DNA from 3 places in the Paraburkholderia sp. BR10923 genome. Region 2 is predicted to be linked to each of the others. Evidence: predicted binding sites of a transcription regulator. Region 2 holds the regulator's gene; each other region holds the start of a gene.
The links. The regulator LexA, encoded in region 2, represses DNA repair genes until DNA is damaged. The targets are predictions, from matches to a motif close to ACTGTATNNNNATACAGT.
Positions count from the first base shown of each region.

Region 1 (5,061 bases), on a different contig from region 2:
CTTGAGCCAGACCGCCTGGGCGCGCGCGAGTTCGGTTGCACGCAATTGCGCACTCGCCTCTTCGACGACCGCCGGGTTCAGCGCGTGCTGCTTCAGTTCACCGAGAATGCGGCTCGTGCCAAGCCGCGATGCGCGCCGGTGAACCAGACTTTCCGCGAAGCGCGAGTCCGATAGCCAGTTTTCGGCTTCCAGCGAGTCAAGCACCGTGTCGAGCGAATCGGTTTCCTCGACGTAGGGCTTCAGCTTGCGCGCGAGTTCGGCGCGGCTATATTCGCGACGCGACAGATAGCCGAGCGCCCGTGCTTTCAGCGAACGGGCTGGGCGTTGGGATTTTCTGCTGTCGTCTTGGTCGGCTTGCCCCGGCTTCACTTCGTCGGCCTGGCGACGCGAACGGCTGTAGGTGACTTCGGAGGGGGGGCGGGAATCGCGCCCGGAGAAATCCGGGCTGGACGATGCTGCAGGGGATGCAGACCGTGTACGCTGCGGCCCGCGGCCTGAGGCGCGGTCGTGTGCGTCGAACGATTCGAACGGATCGAATGGATCGCCGGAATCTGGCGATCCATCCGCCGTGTCGCGCGGGCCGTCCGGATAGCGTCCAGAGTCGGAACCGGACAGCGGCCGGCCTTTGCGTATCACGTGATGCTTACTCTTCTTCGTCCGCGACTTCAGCGCCCGCGCCAGTCACGGCGTCCGCCATCGCGGTGACGCCCAGCGATTCGCGGATACGGTTTTCGATTTCGCGAGCGATGTCCGGATTTTCGCGCAGGAATTCACGCGCGTTGTCCTTGCCCTGACCGATCCGCTCGCCGTTGTAGCTGTACCATGCGCCAGCCTTGTCGACGATCTTCGCCTGCACGCCGAGGTCGATGATTTCGCCCTGACGCGAGATGCCCTCGCCGTACAGGATGTCGAAGATCGCTTCGCGGAACGGCGGCGACACCTTGTTCTTGACGACCTTCACGCGCGTTTCGTTGCCGATCACTTCGTCGTTCTTCTTGATCGAACCGATGCGGCGGATGTCCAGACGCACCGACGCGTAGAACTTCAGCGCATTACCGCCCGTGGTGGTTTCCGGGTTGCCGAACATCACGCCGATCTTCATGCGGATCTGGTTGATGAAGATCACGAGGCAGTTCGTGCGCTTGATCGTGCCGGTCAGCTTGCGCAGTGCCTGCGACATCAGACGCGCCTGCAGACCCGGCAGCGAGTCGCCCATTTCGCCTTCGATTTCCGCCTTCGGCACCAGCGCCGCCACCGAGTCGATCACGATCATGTCGATCGAGCCCGAGCGCACCAACGCGTCGGCGATTTCGAGCGCCTGCTCGCCGGTGTCCGGCTGCGAGACCAGCAGGTCGGCGACGTTCACGCCGAGCTTGCCCGCGTATTGAATGTCCAGCGCGTGTTCCGCGTCGATGAACGCCGCGGTGCCGCCGAGCTTCTGCATTTCGGCGATGACCTGAAGCGTCAGCGTGGTTTTACCGGACGATTCCGGACCGTAGATTTCGACCACGCGGCCGCGCGGCAAACCGCCGACGCCCAGTGCGATGTCGAGGCCGAGCGATCCGGTGGAGACCACCTGGATGTCTTCGACTGCCTCACCTGCGCCGAGCCGCATGACCGACCCTTTGCCGAACTGCTTTTCGATCTGCGCGAGCGCGGCGGCGAGAGCCTTGCTCTTTTCAGCAGTCAGTCCAGCCGAGCCTTTCTTGCTTTCTTCCATGAATCGTCCTTTGCTATGATGAACGGCGTCTGAGGCAGGTGTGCACCCGTGGTTTCACTCGAATTGAGCGGAGCCTGCAGGACATCACACGAAACGCAGACACTGTATAAAAAAACAGTGGTTTTGGCAAGCGCGATTATGATGCGAACGCGCATTTTTACTGTCGCGTCACCCCCACTACCCACAATAATGTTCGGAGACCGCTGCGCGCCGGGGCAAGCCCCACGGTGCCGGCAAAGCCAGGCTGGCGCACCATGCGAATTCTGATTGCCGAAGACGACAGCATACTCGCGGACGGTCTGGTTCGATCACTCCGCCAATCGGCCTATGCGGTCGATCACGTCAAAAGCGGCGTAGAAGCCGATACCGCGTTGTCAATGCAGACGTTCGACCTATTGATCCTCGATCTGGGCCTGCCGCGCATGTCCGGGCTCGAGGTGCTGCGCCGCCTGCGCGCGCGCAATTCGAACCTGCCTGTGCTGATCCTGACCGCCGCAGACAGTGTGGACGAACGCGTCAAAGGCCTCGACCTCGGCGCCGACGATTACATGGCCAAGCCCTTCGCGCTGAACGAACTCGAAGCCCGCGTGCGCGCGCTGACGCGGCGCGGTGCCGGCGGTGGCCCGACCGTCGTGCGGCATGGCTCACTGTCGTTCGATCAGGTGGGCCGCATCGCCTATGTCAACGACCAGGTGATCGATCTGTCCGCGCGCGAGCTCGGTCTGCTCGAAGTGCTGCTGCAACGGATCGGCCGGCTGGTCTCGAAAGAGCAGCTGGTCGACCATCTTTGCGAATGGGGCGAGGAAGTCAGCAACAACGCGATCGAAGTCTACGTGCACCGGCTGCGCAAGAAGATCGAGCCGAGCGGCGTGCGCATCATCACCGTGCGCGGGCTCGGCTACTGCCTCGAAAAAGCGGCGCCGCCGGCGAATGCGAACACGCCCGCCGCCGCTGCCGGCTCCGAGCCGCAAACGGCACAAGCGGCACAAGCGGCACCACCATCCACCGCGCCGTCGTCTGCCGCGATGCCGGCGAGCCATCACTACAAATAGAGGCCAGCGATGTCCGCACGCGCTGATCGCGCCACGGCGCACGCGGCGGACCTCGACGAGGCGCGCGACGCGCGCTACGCCAACCCGTTCGCCCCGCCCGACGAAACCGAAGCCGCCGCCGAAGCGCGTCCGCGCTCCCTGTTCGGCGAGATTCTCGACTGGATGCTCGCGCCGCTGCTGCTGCTGTGGCCGATGAGCCTCGCGGTCACCTATCTGGTCGCGAAGTCGATCGCGAACGGCCCGTTCGACCGCGCGCTCGAAACCGACGCCTATGTGCTCGCGCGCCAGATCCATCCGGTCAACGGCGTCGCGGAGCTGTCGCTGCCCGAGTCGACGCGCGATTTCCTGCGCGCCGACAACGTCGACAGCGTGTTCTTTCAGGTGCTCGGCACGCGCGGCGAGCTGGTGGCCGGCGAGCGCGACATGCCGCTGCCGCACGAGGAGGACCGCCCGCCACCGGGCCTCGTCGAATTCCGCGACGACGTGCTGCGCGGCAATGACATCCGCGTCGCGTATACGACCGTCGAGTTTCCGCAGACGCCGGGCGCGCAGCCCGTGCTGGTGCAGGTCGCCGAAACGCTCGACAAGCGCAGCCAGCTCGCCAACGACATCATCAAGGGCGTGATCCTGCCGCAGTTCGTGATTCTGCCGCTCGCGATCCTGCTCGTGTGGTTCGGGCTGTCGCGCGGGCTGGAACCGCTGCATGCGCTGCAGGCGCATATCCGCGCGCGCCGGCCGGACGATCTGTCGCCGCTCGAAGCGCGCCGCGCGCCGCCGGAAATCGAGCCGCTCGTCACGTCGTTCAACGATCTGCTCACGCGCCTCGAACAGAACATGGAGCTGCAAAAGCGCTTCATCGCCGACGCCGCGCATCAGATGAAAACGCCGCTCGCCGGCCTGCGCACGCAGGCCGAGCTTGCGCTGCGCCAGAACGCGTCGGCCGAGGTGCATCGCTCGCTCGAACAGATCGCGACCAGTTCCGAGCACGCCGCGCGGCTCGTCACACAGCTGCTCGCGCTCGCGCGCGCGGAGAACCGTCGGTCGGGGCAGATCTTCACGCCGGTCGAACTCGGCGAACTCGCCCGCAGCGCGGTGCGCGAATGGGTGCAGGCCGCGCTCGCGAAGCAGATGGACCTCGGCTACGAAGCACCCGACGAGCCGGTCGAAGTCGCTGGCAATCCGGTGATGCTGCGCGAAATGCTGTCGAATCTGATCGACAACGCGATCCGGTATACGCCGGCGGGCGGCCGCATCACCGTGCGCGTGCGCCACGACGCCCCGGCGCGGCTCGTGCATCTGGAAGTCGAGGACACCGGGCTCGGCATTCCGGCCAGCGAGCGCTCGCGCGTGGTCGAGCGCTTCTACCGGATTCTGGGCCGCGAGGGCGACGGCAGCGGCCTCGGTCTCGCGATCGTGCGCGAGATCGCGGCGATGCACGGCGGCGAACTCGCCATCGACGACAACGTCTACCAGGAGTCGCCGCGGCTCGCCGGCACGCTGGTGCGTGTCAGCTTGCAGGTGCTCGAACGGGGGCGGGACTTACCCTAACACGGCCGCATTGTCAGCTTGATCGTCTGCGAGTTTTTGAGATATTTCAGTGCGGATCGCGCAAATATCGCCGCACATTGACCGAAATTGATTGCCTGTTCGCCGGCTTACCGGACTACCCCAGGTTTTGGCGTCGAGTCAGAACGCCGTAAGTTTCCACTCCAATAATCGGTTGCACGGGGACGCCTGCGCTGGCGATCCGTGTGTATATCAATATTGGAGACGACATATGGCTACCGTTGGCGGGCAACTCTCGCACGCGCCGATGACGCGCGATGAGAAGCGGGTGATCTTCGCATCGTCGCTGGGTACGGTTTTCGAGTGGTACGACTTTTATCTGGCCGGCTCGCTTGCGGCCTTCATCAGCAAGAGCTTCTTTTCCGGCGTCAATCCGACCGCGGCGTTCATTTTCACTCTGCTCAGCTTCGCCGCGGGCTTCGCGGTGCGGCCGTTCGGCGCGATCGTATTCGGGCGGCTCGGCGACATGGTCGGGCGCAAGTACACGTTCCTGATCACGATCATCATCATGGGCCTGTCGACGTTCCTCGTCGGCTTCCTGCCGGGCTATGCCGCGATCGGCATCGCTTCGCCGGTGATCTTCATCGCGATGCGTTTGCTGCAGGGTCTCGCGCTCGGCGGCGAGTACGGCGGCGCCGCGACCTACGTGGCCGAACACGCGCCGGCGAACCGCCGCGGCTTCTACACCGCGTGGATCCAGACCACCGCGACGCTCGGCCTGTT
Region 1 covers NZ_JBFPKO010000015.1:183,336-188,396, reverse strand. Annotated here, with positions in the region: gene recX (recombination regulator RecX) at 1-636, opposite strand, end outside; gene recA (recombinase RecA) at 644-1,720, opposite strand; gene AB3X94_RS25855 (response regulator transcription factor) at 1,975-2,772, shown strand; gene AB3X94_RS25850 (sensor histidine kinase) at 2,782-4,320, shown strand; gene AB3X94_RS25845 (MFS transporter) at 4,550-5,061, shown strand, end outside.
Region 1: recA (recombinase RecA) is a predicted target of LexA. The motif match lies at 1,822-1,839, and genes of this name have one in related genera.

Region 2 (5,061 bases):
CAGCGCGAGAAACAGCAGTGCGACGCCGATCAGCAGCCAGCGCACCACGGGCGGTTCGCTGACCGGATCGGGGCGACGCGCACCGCTCGCCGGGTTGGTCGGAAGACGGCTCATTGCACACCTCCACCGATTGCCGCGACGCTCGTGGCCACTGGCGCCGGCCCCGCATTGCCGCGGCTCGTGCGCCGCTGCAGCCACCACTGCAGCGTATTGATCAGCAGCAGCATCAGGAACGACACGACCAGCATCACGACCGCGAGCGCGGTCGCGCCCGCATAGTCGTATTGCTCGAGCTTCGTGATGATCAGGAGCGACGTGATCTCCGACTTCATCGGCACATTGCCGGCGATGAAGATCACCGAGCCGTATTCGCCGAGCGCGCGCGCGAAGGCGAGCGCGAAGCCGGTCAAGAGCGCCGGGAACACGGCCGGCAGCACGACGCGGCGAAACGTGAGCCAGCGCGACGCGCCGAGGCACGCGGCCGCCTCTTCCTGCTCGCGCTCGAACTCCTCGAGCACCGGCTGCACCGTGCGCACGACGAACGGCAGGCCGATGAACGTCAGCGCGACTAGCACACCGACCGGCGTGAACGCGATCTTGATGCCGAGCGGCGCGAGGAACTGGCCGATCCAGCCGTTACCCGCATACACGGCCGCGAGCGAAATGCCCGCGACCGAGGTGGGCAGCGCGAACGGCAGATCGACGACCGCATCGACGATGCGCTTGAACGGAAACGTGTAGCGCACCAGCACCCACGCGACGAGAAAGCCGAACACCGCGTTGATCAGCGCGCCGCCGAGCGCCGAGAAGAACGTCAGCCGATACGACGCGAGCACGCGCGGCGACGCCACCGCACGCACGAACTGGTCCCAGTCGAGCGTCGCGGTTTTCAGAAAGGTCGCCGCCAATGGAATCAGCACCACGAGGCTCAAATAAGCCACCGTGATGCCGAGTGTCAGGCCAAAGCCGGGCAATGCGCTCGGCTTGCGGAAGGTCAACGTGGTCATGCTGGATACTCGTTCATGGTTGATGCTCGCGCGGTTGTTCGTGTTGCGGTGTTGCGGTGTTGCGGTACTACCGCCCTGCTGGCCAGCGGGTCCCGGTTAGCCGAAAGCGCGCCCATTGGGCGCGCCCTTGTTGCCTGTGCCCGTGCTTCAGGCGATGCTTGTTACTGCGGCTGATAAATCGAATCGAATACGCCGCCGTCCGCGAAATGGGTCTTCTGCGCGTTGGTCCAGCCGCCGAACGAATCGTCGATCGTGTACAGCTTCAGCTTCGGAAACTTCGCGGTCAGGTCGGCCGGCACCTTGTTCGAACGCGGACGATAGAAATTGCGCGCGGCGATCTCCTGCCCTTCCTCGCTATACAGAAAGTTCAGATACGCGTCGGCCAGCTTGCGCGTGCCGTGTTTGTCGACGACCTTGTCGACCACCGCGACCGGCGGCTCGGCCAGGATGCTCACCGTCGGCACCACGATCTCGAACTTGTCCGGACCGAACTCCTTCACCGACAGAAACGCCTCGTTTTCCCACGCGATCAGCACATCGCCGATACCGCGCTGCACGAAGCTGGTGGTCGCGCCGCGCGCGCCCGAATCGAGCACGCCGGCGTTCTTGTACAGCTTGCCGACGAACTCCTTGGCCTTCTGGTCGTTGCCGCCCGGCTGATGCTCGGCGTACGCCCACGCGGCCAGGTAGTTCCAGCGCGCGCCGCCGGAGGTCTTCGGATTCGGCGTCACGATCGACACGCCCGGCTTCACCAGATCGTCCCAATCCTTGATGTGCTTCGGGTTGCCCTTGCGCACCAGAAACACGATCGTCGACGTGTACGGCGAGGCGTTGTCCGGCAGACGCTTCTGCCAGTTCTTGTCGACGAGCCCCTTGTTCGCGATGGCGTCGATGTCGTAAGCGAGCGCGAGCGTCACGACGTCGGCCTGCAGACCGTCGAGCACCGAGCGAGCCTGCGCGCCCGAGCCGCCGTGCGACTGCTTGAAGGTGACGGCTTCGCCGGTCTTGGCCTTCCATTCTTTGCCGAATGCCTGATTGATGTCCTGATACAGCTCGCGCGTCGGATCGTAGGACACGTTCAGCAGCGTGGTGTCGGCGTTCGCGACGCCGCTTGCGCCCACCATGCCGAGCGTACCCGCCGCGCCGACGACAAGCGCCGTGATCAGTTTTCTGGTTCGAGCCGCGAGCCCCGTATGCCGATGGTTCATTTCAGTTTCTCTCCGCGTGATGGTCCGCTGATAAGCGTCTGGTGTTGTTTTGCGTCGCGGTCATGTGCACATGAGCGCTAACCCGGAAGCCAGTCTATCGAAGGGCTTTCATCATTAAAAATAATGTTTCTTCATTTTTTAATGCCCAAAAGTGGTAACGGCAGAGGCGCCGGCTGTTCAGACGCCGAAATCGTCGCCATGTCGCCGATAAACGACGCCCCAGCGCGCCCCTTGCGTCGAACTTAAAGTAAAGCTTGAAATGCGCCGAATACTGTATAAAAATACAGTCACCTGTTCATACATACAGTGGCCATGACCAAACTCACCGCACGACAGCAGCAGGTTTTCGATCTGATCCGCCGCGCGATCGAACGCACCGGCTTTCCGCCCACTCGCGCGGAAATTGCCGCCGAACTCGGTTTCAGCTCGGCCAATTCCGCGGAAGAGCATCTGCGCGCGCTGGCGCGCAAGGGCGTGATCGAACTCGCGGCCGGCGCGTCGCGCGGCATCCGCCTGCTGTCCGGGCAGGAGGATGCGCCGCACCAGTTCACGCTGCCGCATGCGGGCCTGATGCAGTTGTCACTGCCGCTGATCGGCCGGGTCGCGGCGGGTAGCCCGATCCTCGCGCAGGAACATATCTCGCAGCACTACGCGTGCGACCCGGCACTGTTCTCGAGCAAGCCCGACTACCTGCTGAAGGTGCGCGGCCTGTCGATGCGCGACGCCGGCATTCTCGACGGCGACCTGCTCGCGGTGCAAAAGCGCAGCGAAGCGAAAGACGGCCAGATCATCATTGCGCGGCTTGGCGACGACGTGACGGTCAAGCGTCTGAAGCGCCGGCCGAACGGCATCGAACTGATCGCCGAAAACCCCGACTACGACAACATCTTCGTGGAAACCGGCAGCGCGGATTTCGCGCTCGAAGGGATCGCGGTCGGGCTGATTCGCCCCAGCGAGTTCTGATCTTTGTTGCCGGAACGCTCGCGCCGGTTTGTCCGAACCAAGCCGCATTAACGCCCGCATTAACGCCCGCATTACGCCGCGCATTCAAGCCGCATCGTCTGGAGAGACTCATGGAACGCCTTGCCCGCCTGCTGCCTTTTCGCCAGTTCGGCCGTCTGCGCCATCTGCGCAAGCTCACGCCTTGCGCGCCGATCGACGCGCCCGCGGCGCGCACGCCGTCGCTGTTCGACGTGCCTGCCGAAGCTTGCGGTCTGCCGTCGTCGTTGCCGGCGTTTGCGCGCGTATCGCTGAATTCGGCGCTGAATGTCGCGGAGCCCGCGCGCCGCGCTCCGGTGCGGGTCTATCATGGACCGTCGCGACTGATCATGGTCGGCACCGTCGACGCCGTATGCCGTATGATCGATCGTTGCATAGCCGACGAAGCCAACGTGCACGGCGCGGTGTTCGAAGCCTGAGCGAATTCTGAGCACGCATGCAATAAGCACTTCGGATGTTCAGAGATTCGCGTGGGATGGGATCGTTTCGACCTCGCCGTGGTCGACGTTAGATCATCACTGACGTGGAGTCCCATTCGATGACAATTCCGAAACGAACACAGGGCAGCGCCACCCGGCCGCTGCTGATCACGCTGATCGTGGTGATCGTGATTGCCGCGCTGGGCTTTATTTACGCGTCACCGTATCTCGCGGTGAACAATCTCAAACGCGCGGCAGACGCGCGTGACGTGCAAACCGTCAATCAGTACGTCGACTTCCCCGCGCTGCGCGATAGCCTGAAGCAGCAGGTGGGCGCCATGCTGACGCACCGGCTCGAAGCGGATGCCGGGAACAAGATGGCCACGATCGGCGCGGTGATCGGCGTGACACTGATCGGCCCGCTCGTCGATGCCTATGCGACACCCGACGGCGTCGCGGCACTGCTGAACGGCATGCCGCCGCGCGGCACACCGGGCGAGCAACCGTCAGCACCGCCAGCCGCGGGCGGAGAAGCGCCGGCCGCATCGGCCGCGGGCGACACCACCACGCACGCAAGCGCGCCGCCGCCCGGGCGCCAAAGCACGGCCGGCTATCGGAGTCTCAACGAGTTTGTGGTCACGTACCGGCGCGGCGAAGGCAACGCGAACTATTCGGCTATCTTCCGTCGCGAAGGGCTGGTCACGTGGAAGCTCGCGGCGATCAATCTGAACGAGTGAGGTTCAAGCCGTGAACTGAAGAGATGCGCGGGCTGGCCATTGGAGCCAGCCGCGTGTCAGGTTTGTTCGTATTACGCCGCGGCCGCCTGCTGCTGCTCCTGCGCGGACGAGCACGCCACCAGAATGCTGCACGACACGCGGTCGAGCAGCGGCGTGTTGCCCGCCCCCATCCACCACCTCGACAAACCGGTCCGGCAGCGATGTCCCACCACCACGAGGTCGACGTGCAACTCGTTGGCAAGATTGGCGATCTCGTCGATCGGATGACCGAATGCGAAATGCCCCTGCGCGTTCACGCCTCGCTCGGTCAGCCAGTTCACGCCCTCCTGCAGAATTTCGCGGGCCGTTTTTTCGAAGCTTCCGCAGGCCACATCGGTCAATAAGCCCGCGCTTTGCGCGATGCTGGAACGCATGTCTACTACCGACAGCAGATGCGTTTCCGCCTTCAGGTCCAACGCCAGATCGGCGCCGCAACGCAGGGCTTTGCGGCCTTCGCGCGAGCCGTCGTAGCACAACAGGATTTTCTGGTAGCTCGCCATCTGTCTTCTCCCATTCGCGCGGAAAGCGCGGTCTGAATCAATCATGGTGCGCCGCAATTCGGCTTGCAAGGGATGGAAAACGCTAAGTGCATAGTCGGTGCGTGCTGAAGCCGTCTGCACAAGCGTTGGGCCACCTGGAGCAGTGTTCGCAC
Region 2 covers NZ_JBFPKO010000008.1:160,549-165,609, forward strand. Annotated here, with positions in the region: gene cysW (sulfate ABC transporter permease subunit CysW) at 1-114, opposite strand, end outside; gene cysT (sulfate ABC transporter permease subunit CysT) at 111-1,007, opposite strand; gene AB3X94_RS17165 (sulfate ABC transporter substrate-binding protein) at 1,169-2,215, opposite strand; gene lexA (transcriptional repressor LexA) at 2,528-3,178, shown strand; gene AB3X94_RS17175 (hypothetical protein) at 3,289-3,633, shown strand; gene AB3X94_RS17180 (DUF2939 domain-containing protein) at 3,753-4,370, shown strand; gene AB3X94_RS17185 (universal stress protein) at 4,442-4,909, opposite strand.

Region 3 (5,061 bases), on a different contig from region 2:
AGCCTCGGCGCCCACCGCTTCTATCTGTATGGCATCCGGGACATCTTCGGCTGGACGCATCTGCTCGGCACGCTGATCGGCATTCCCGGCGTGATGCTGCTGATCGCGACCGAGCGCGCGTCGATCCTCGGCTGGGTGCTTGCGTCGATCGGTGCGGTTTCACTGTTCGCTGCGTTTCTGGCCGCGCTCGTCTACGGGCTGCGTCCGGATCAGAAATGGGATGCGCAATTCAACGCCCACACGCAACGCAAAAGCCGCTCGGGCTGGACGGTCATTTTCGTCGTGATCTTTTCGCTGCTCATCGGTGCGTTTCTGCTGATGACCGGTCTCGCGCTCGCGTTCCAGACCTACTTCGAAAGCCAGGTCGAAGCGGCCAAAGCGATTTCGCAGTAACACCCGTCGCGGGACCAGCAGGCATTCCTGCGCGCTAGAAGAGCCTCAATTGCGGATTGTCACGCGCCGGTGCGCTCGCCTGCCCGGCGCGCGGCGACTCGATCCGGCGGAAGTGCGACATGTCGAGAATGCCGCGGTCACGCCCGCTCAGCCCCAACCGGCGCGCGGCCTTGTGAAAGCGCTGCTTGAGCAGATCCGCCCATAACCCCTCTCCCTTCATGCGGGTCGAGAACGACGAGTCGTAATCCTTGCCGCCCCGCATGTCGTGCACACGGTTCATCACGCGCTCGGCACGATCCGGGAAATGTGCGCTCAGCCAATCCTTGAACAGCGGCGCGACCTCCCACGGCAACCGCAGCACGATATAGCTCGCGTTGCTGGCGCCCGCTTCCGCGCACGCTTCGAGCACGCGCTCCATGTCCGGTTCGGTGACGAACGGGATAACCGGCGCGATGCTGACGCCGACCGGAATGCCCGCCTCGCTGAGCGTACGGATCGTGCGCAGCCGGCGCGACGGCGTGGCCGCGCGCGGTTCGAGCGTGCGCGCGATGTCGGCGTCAAGCGTGGTGATCGTGATCGCGGCCATGAATTGCCCGCGCTCCGCCATCGGCGCGAGCAGGTCGATATCGCGCTCGATCAGCGACGATTTGGTGATCGCCCCGAACGGGTGATTGCGCTCGCTGAGCACCTCGATCACCCGACGCGTAAGTCGCAAGTCGCGTTCGGCCGGCTGCCATGCGTCGGTCGCGACGCCTAGCGCGATCGGCTCGGGCACATAGGATTTCTTCGACAGTTCCCGCTCGAGCAGTTCGGGCGCGTTGATCTTCGCGTAAATGCGGCTTTCGAAATCGAGCCCCGGCGACAACCCCAGGTAACTGTGCGTGGGCCGCGCGAAGCAATAGATGCAACCGTGCTCGCAACCGCGATACGGATTCAGCGACACATTGAACGGAATGTCCGGCGACGCGTTGCGTGTGAGGATGGTTTTGGCGGGCTCCTCGAACACCTGCGTGCGCAGGAGCTTCGGCTCGCAGTCTTCGTCGGCCGCCTGCCAGCCGTCGTCGACGGCCTCGCGCTGGTCGACTTCGTAGCGGCCTTGCAGGTTCGTGACCGCACCGCGCCCCTTGCGAGGCGCCGGCGGCGCGATCGGAAATTCGGGAATGTCAGGGGTGTCGGGGTCATCCACGGCGGGCCACGCAAAGCTAGCACAAACACGAAGCGCCAAAAGAAAACGGCGCAAAACACCTGTATAAATATACAGTATTTGCGCCGTTTGTCGAGCACTTCGTGTGCCGCGAGATGCGCGACCAGTCCCGCCAGCGATCAGGCACTTTAGTCGGTCACCGCGATCGTCAGCGTCTCCTTGATTTCCTCCATCACCACATAGCTCTTCGACTGCACCGCTCCCGGCAACTGCAGCAGGATGTCGCCGAGCAACTTGCGGTAGTCGGCCATTTCGCCGATGCGCGCCTTGATCAGATAGTCGAAATCGCCCGACACGAGGTGGCACTCGAGCACCTCGGGGATCTTCTGCACCTCGCGGCGGAACTGGTCGAACATGTTGCCGCTCTTGTGATCGAGCGTGATCTCGACGAACACCAGCAGCGCCGCGCCCAGTTCTGCCGGATTCACGCGCGCGTAGTAGCCGGTGATCACGCCGTCGCGCTCCATCCGCTTGACGCGCTCGATGCAAGGTGTCACCGACAGACCGACCCGTTCCGCCAGGTCTTTCATCGCCATACGGCCGTCCTGCTGCAACAGCCGCAGGATCTTGTGATCGAGCTTATCGAGAGCCCGCACGGGATGGCGCTGGGTACGCATAGTGTTTTTGCTGAAAATGATGAAAATACGATAACAAAACCTGCTTCACTGTTAATAGTATAGCGGTTAACACTGGGCAGACGGCATTTCACCTCACGTTGCAGCTCGTTGAATCGAAGCAGATCGAATCCAGCGAAACGCGCCTTGCCCTCACTCAATTTTTGGACATCTGGAGCAGCTATGCGAGTCGTCGTTTTGGGCAGTGGCGTCGTCGGTGTAACGAGCGCGTACTACCTTGCACGCGCCGGTCACGAAGTGACCGTCATCGATCGCGAGGCCAGCCCGGCGCTCGAAACCAGCTTTGCCAACGCGGGCCAGATCTCGCCGGGCTACGCGTCGCCGTGGGCCGCGCCGGGCGTGCCGCTGAAGGCCGTCAAGTGGATGTTCCAGAAGCACGCGCCGCTCGCGATCCGCCTCGACGGCACTACGTTCCAGCTGCAATGGATGTGGCAGATGCTGCAGAACTGCACGGCGCCGCGCTATGCGGTGAACAAGGGCCGCATGGTGCGGCTCGCCGAATACAGCCGCGACTGCCTGCAGGCGCTGCGAGCCGACACCGGCATCCAGTACGAAGGCCGCACCGGTGGCACGCTGCAGGTATTTCGCACGCAGCAGCAGTTCGACGGCGCCGCGAAAGACATCGCCGTGCTGCAGGAAGCCAACGTGCCGTACGAGCTGCTGAGCGCCGACCAACTCGGCAAGGCCGAACCGGCGCTCGCCGCGGTGTCGCACAAGCTCACCGGCGGCCTGCGCCTGCCAGGCGACGAAACGGGCGACTGCCAGATGTTCACGACGCGCCTCGCGGCACTCGCCGAGCAACTGGGCGTCAAGTTCCGCTACAACACGCCGATCGACGCGCTCTCGATGGCAGGCGGCCGCATCGCCGGCGTGCAGTGCGGCGGCGAACTGGTGCGCGCGGACTCGTTCGTGGTCGCGCTCGGCTCGTACTCGACGCGCTTCCTCGACGGCATCGTGAAGATTCCGGTCTATCCGCTGAAGGGCTATTCGATCACCGCGCCGATCGTCGACGCGGCTGCCGCGCCGGTGTCGACAGTGCTCGACGAGACCTACAAGATCGCGATCACGCGCTTCGATGACCGGATTCGCGTCGGCGGCATGGCTGAGGTCGTCGGCTTCGACAAATCGCTGCGCGAGGCGCGCCGCAAGACGCTCGAGCTTTCGGTGAACGACCTGTTCCCCGGCGGCGGCGACACGTCGAAGGCGACGTTCTGGACCGGTCTGCGACCGATGACGCCGGACAGCACGCCGATCGTCGGCCGCACGCCGGTGCCGAACCTGTTCCTGAACACCGGCCACGGCACGCTCGGCTGGACGATGTCGTGCGGCTCAGGCCAACTGCTCGCCGACCTGATGTCGGGCAAGCAACCGGCGATCCGCGCGGACGATCTGTCGGTGCATCGCTATCTCGGCGAGACCGCGGGCGAACATCGGCCGGCGTATGCGTGAGTTCGAGTGCGTGCGCTGACGCGGCCCTGGCCGCAAGCGCACGCGGCAACCAACAGCAGCGGCAAAAACAAACGGCGCCTCGCGAGGCGCCGTTTGCTTTTCAATGTGCCGCCGCAATCGCGACAGGCATCAACGCACCTCAGAACTGATCTTCCGACAAAGCCAGCACGCCCTCGCCACCCTTCGCGCTGACGATCGCCACTTCGAGCGCCGCCGCCTGTGGCAGCACATGCTCGGCGTAAAACCGCGCGGTCGCAATCTTCGCGTCATAAAACGCGGGATTCTCGTCGCGCCTCGCCGCCGCGGCAAGCTGCGCACGCGCCATCTGCCAGCCGCCCAACACGATGCCCGCGAGCTTCAGATAGGGTACGCTGCCCGCGAACACCGCATTTGGATCGCCCTTCGCATTCGCGACGACGAAATCGACGACCGCGCCAAGCGCCCGCTGACCCTCAGCGAGTTGCGTCCGCATCGACGCGAACGCCGCGCCCTGCTGCGCGCCGAACGCTTCGACCGTTTCGGCGATACCAGCAAGCAGTTCCTTCGCGACCTTGCCGCCGTCGCGCAGCGTCTTGCGACCAATCAGGTCGTTGGCCTGGATCGCGGTCGTGCCTTCGTAGATCGGCAGAATGCGCGCGTCACGGTAGTACTGCGCGGCGCCGGTTTCCTCGATGAAGCCCATGCCGCCATGCACCTGCACGCCGAGGCTCGTCACGTCGATTGACAATTCCGTGCTCCAGCCCTTCACGATCGGCACCAGGTATTCGTAGATCGCCTGATGCTTGGCACGCGTCGCGTCGTCAGGATGACGATGCGCGATATCGCAGTGCGAGGCCGCGACGTACGCGAGCGCGCGCGACGCCTCGGTGAGGCAGCGCATCGTCGACAGCATGCGGCGCACGTCCGGGTGCTGGATGATCGCGACCGACTGCTTCGCGGAGCCATCCACGGGACGGCTCTGCACGCGCTCCTTCGCATACGCGACCGCTTTCTGATACGCGCGATCCGAAATCGCGACGCCTTGCATGCCGACCGCGAAACGCGCGGCATTCATCATGATGAACATGTATTCGAGGCCGCGATTCTCTTCGCCGATCAACTGACCGATCGCGCCGCCGTGATCGCCGAACTGCAGCACCGCGGTCGGGCTCGCCTTGATGCCGAGCTTGTGCTCGATCGACACGCAATGCACATCGTTGCGCTCACCGAGCGAGCCGTCCTCGTTGACGAGAAACTTCGGCACGACGAACAGCGAAATGCCCTTCACACCATCGGGCGCGTTAGGCGTGCGCGCAAGGACGAGATGGACGATGTTCTTCGCCATGTCGTGCTCGCCCCAGGTAATGAAAATCTTCGTGCCGAACAGCTTGAACGAACCGT
Region 3 covers NZ_JBFPKO010000001.1:1,716-6,776, reverse strand. Annotated here, with positions in the region: gene AB3X94_RS00035 (NINE protein) at 1-393, shown strand, start outside; gene AB3X94_RS00030 (PA0069 family radical SAM protein) at 428-1,579, opposite strand; gene AB3X94_RS00025 (Lrp/AsnC ligand binding domain-containing protein) at 1,726-2,214, opposite strand; gene AB3X94_RS00020 (D-amino acid dehydrogenase) at 2,395-3,681, shown strand; gene AB3X94_RS00015 (acyl-CoA dehydrogenase) at 3,821-5,061, opposite strand, start outside.
Region 3: AB3X94_RS00030 (PA0069 family radical SAM protein) is a predicted target of LexA. The motif match lies at 1,638-1,655, and genes of this name have one in related genera.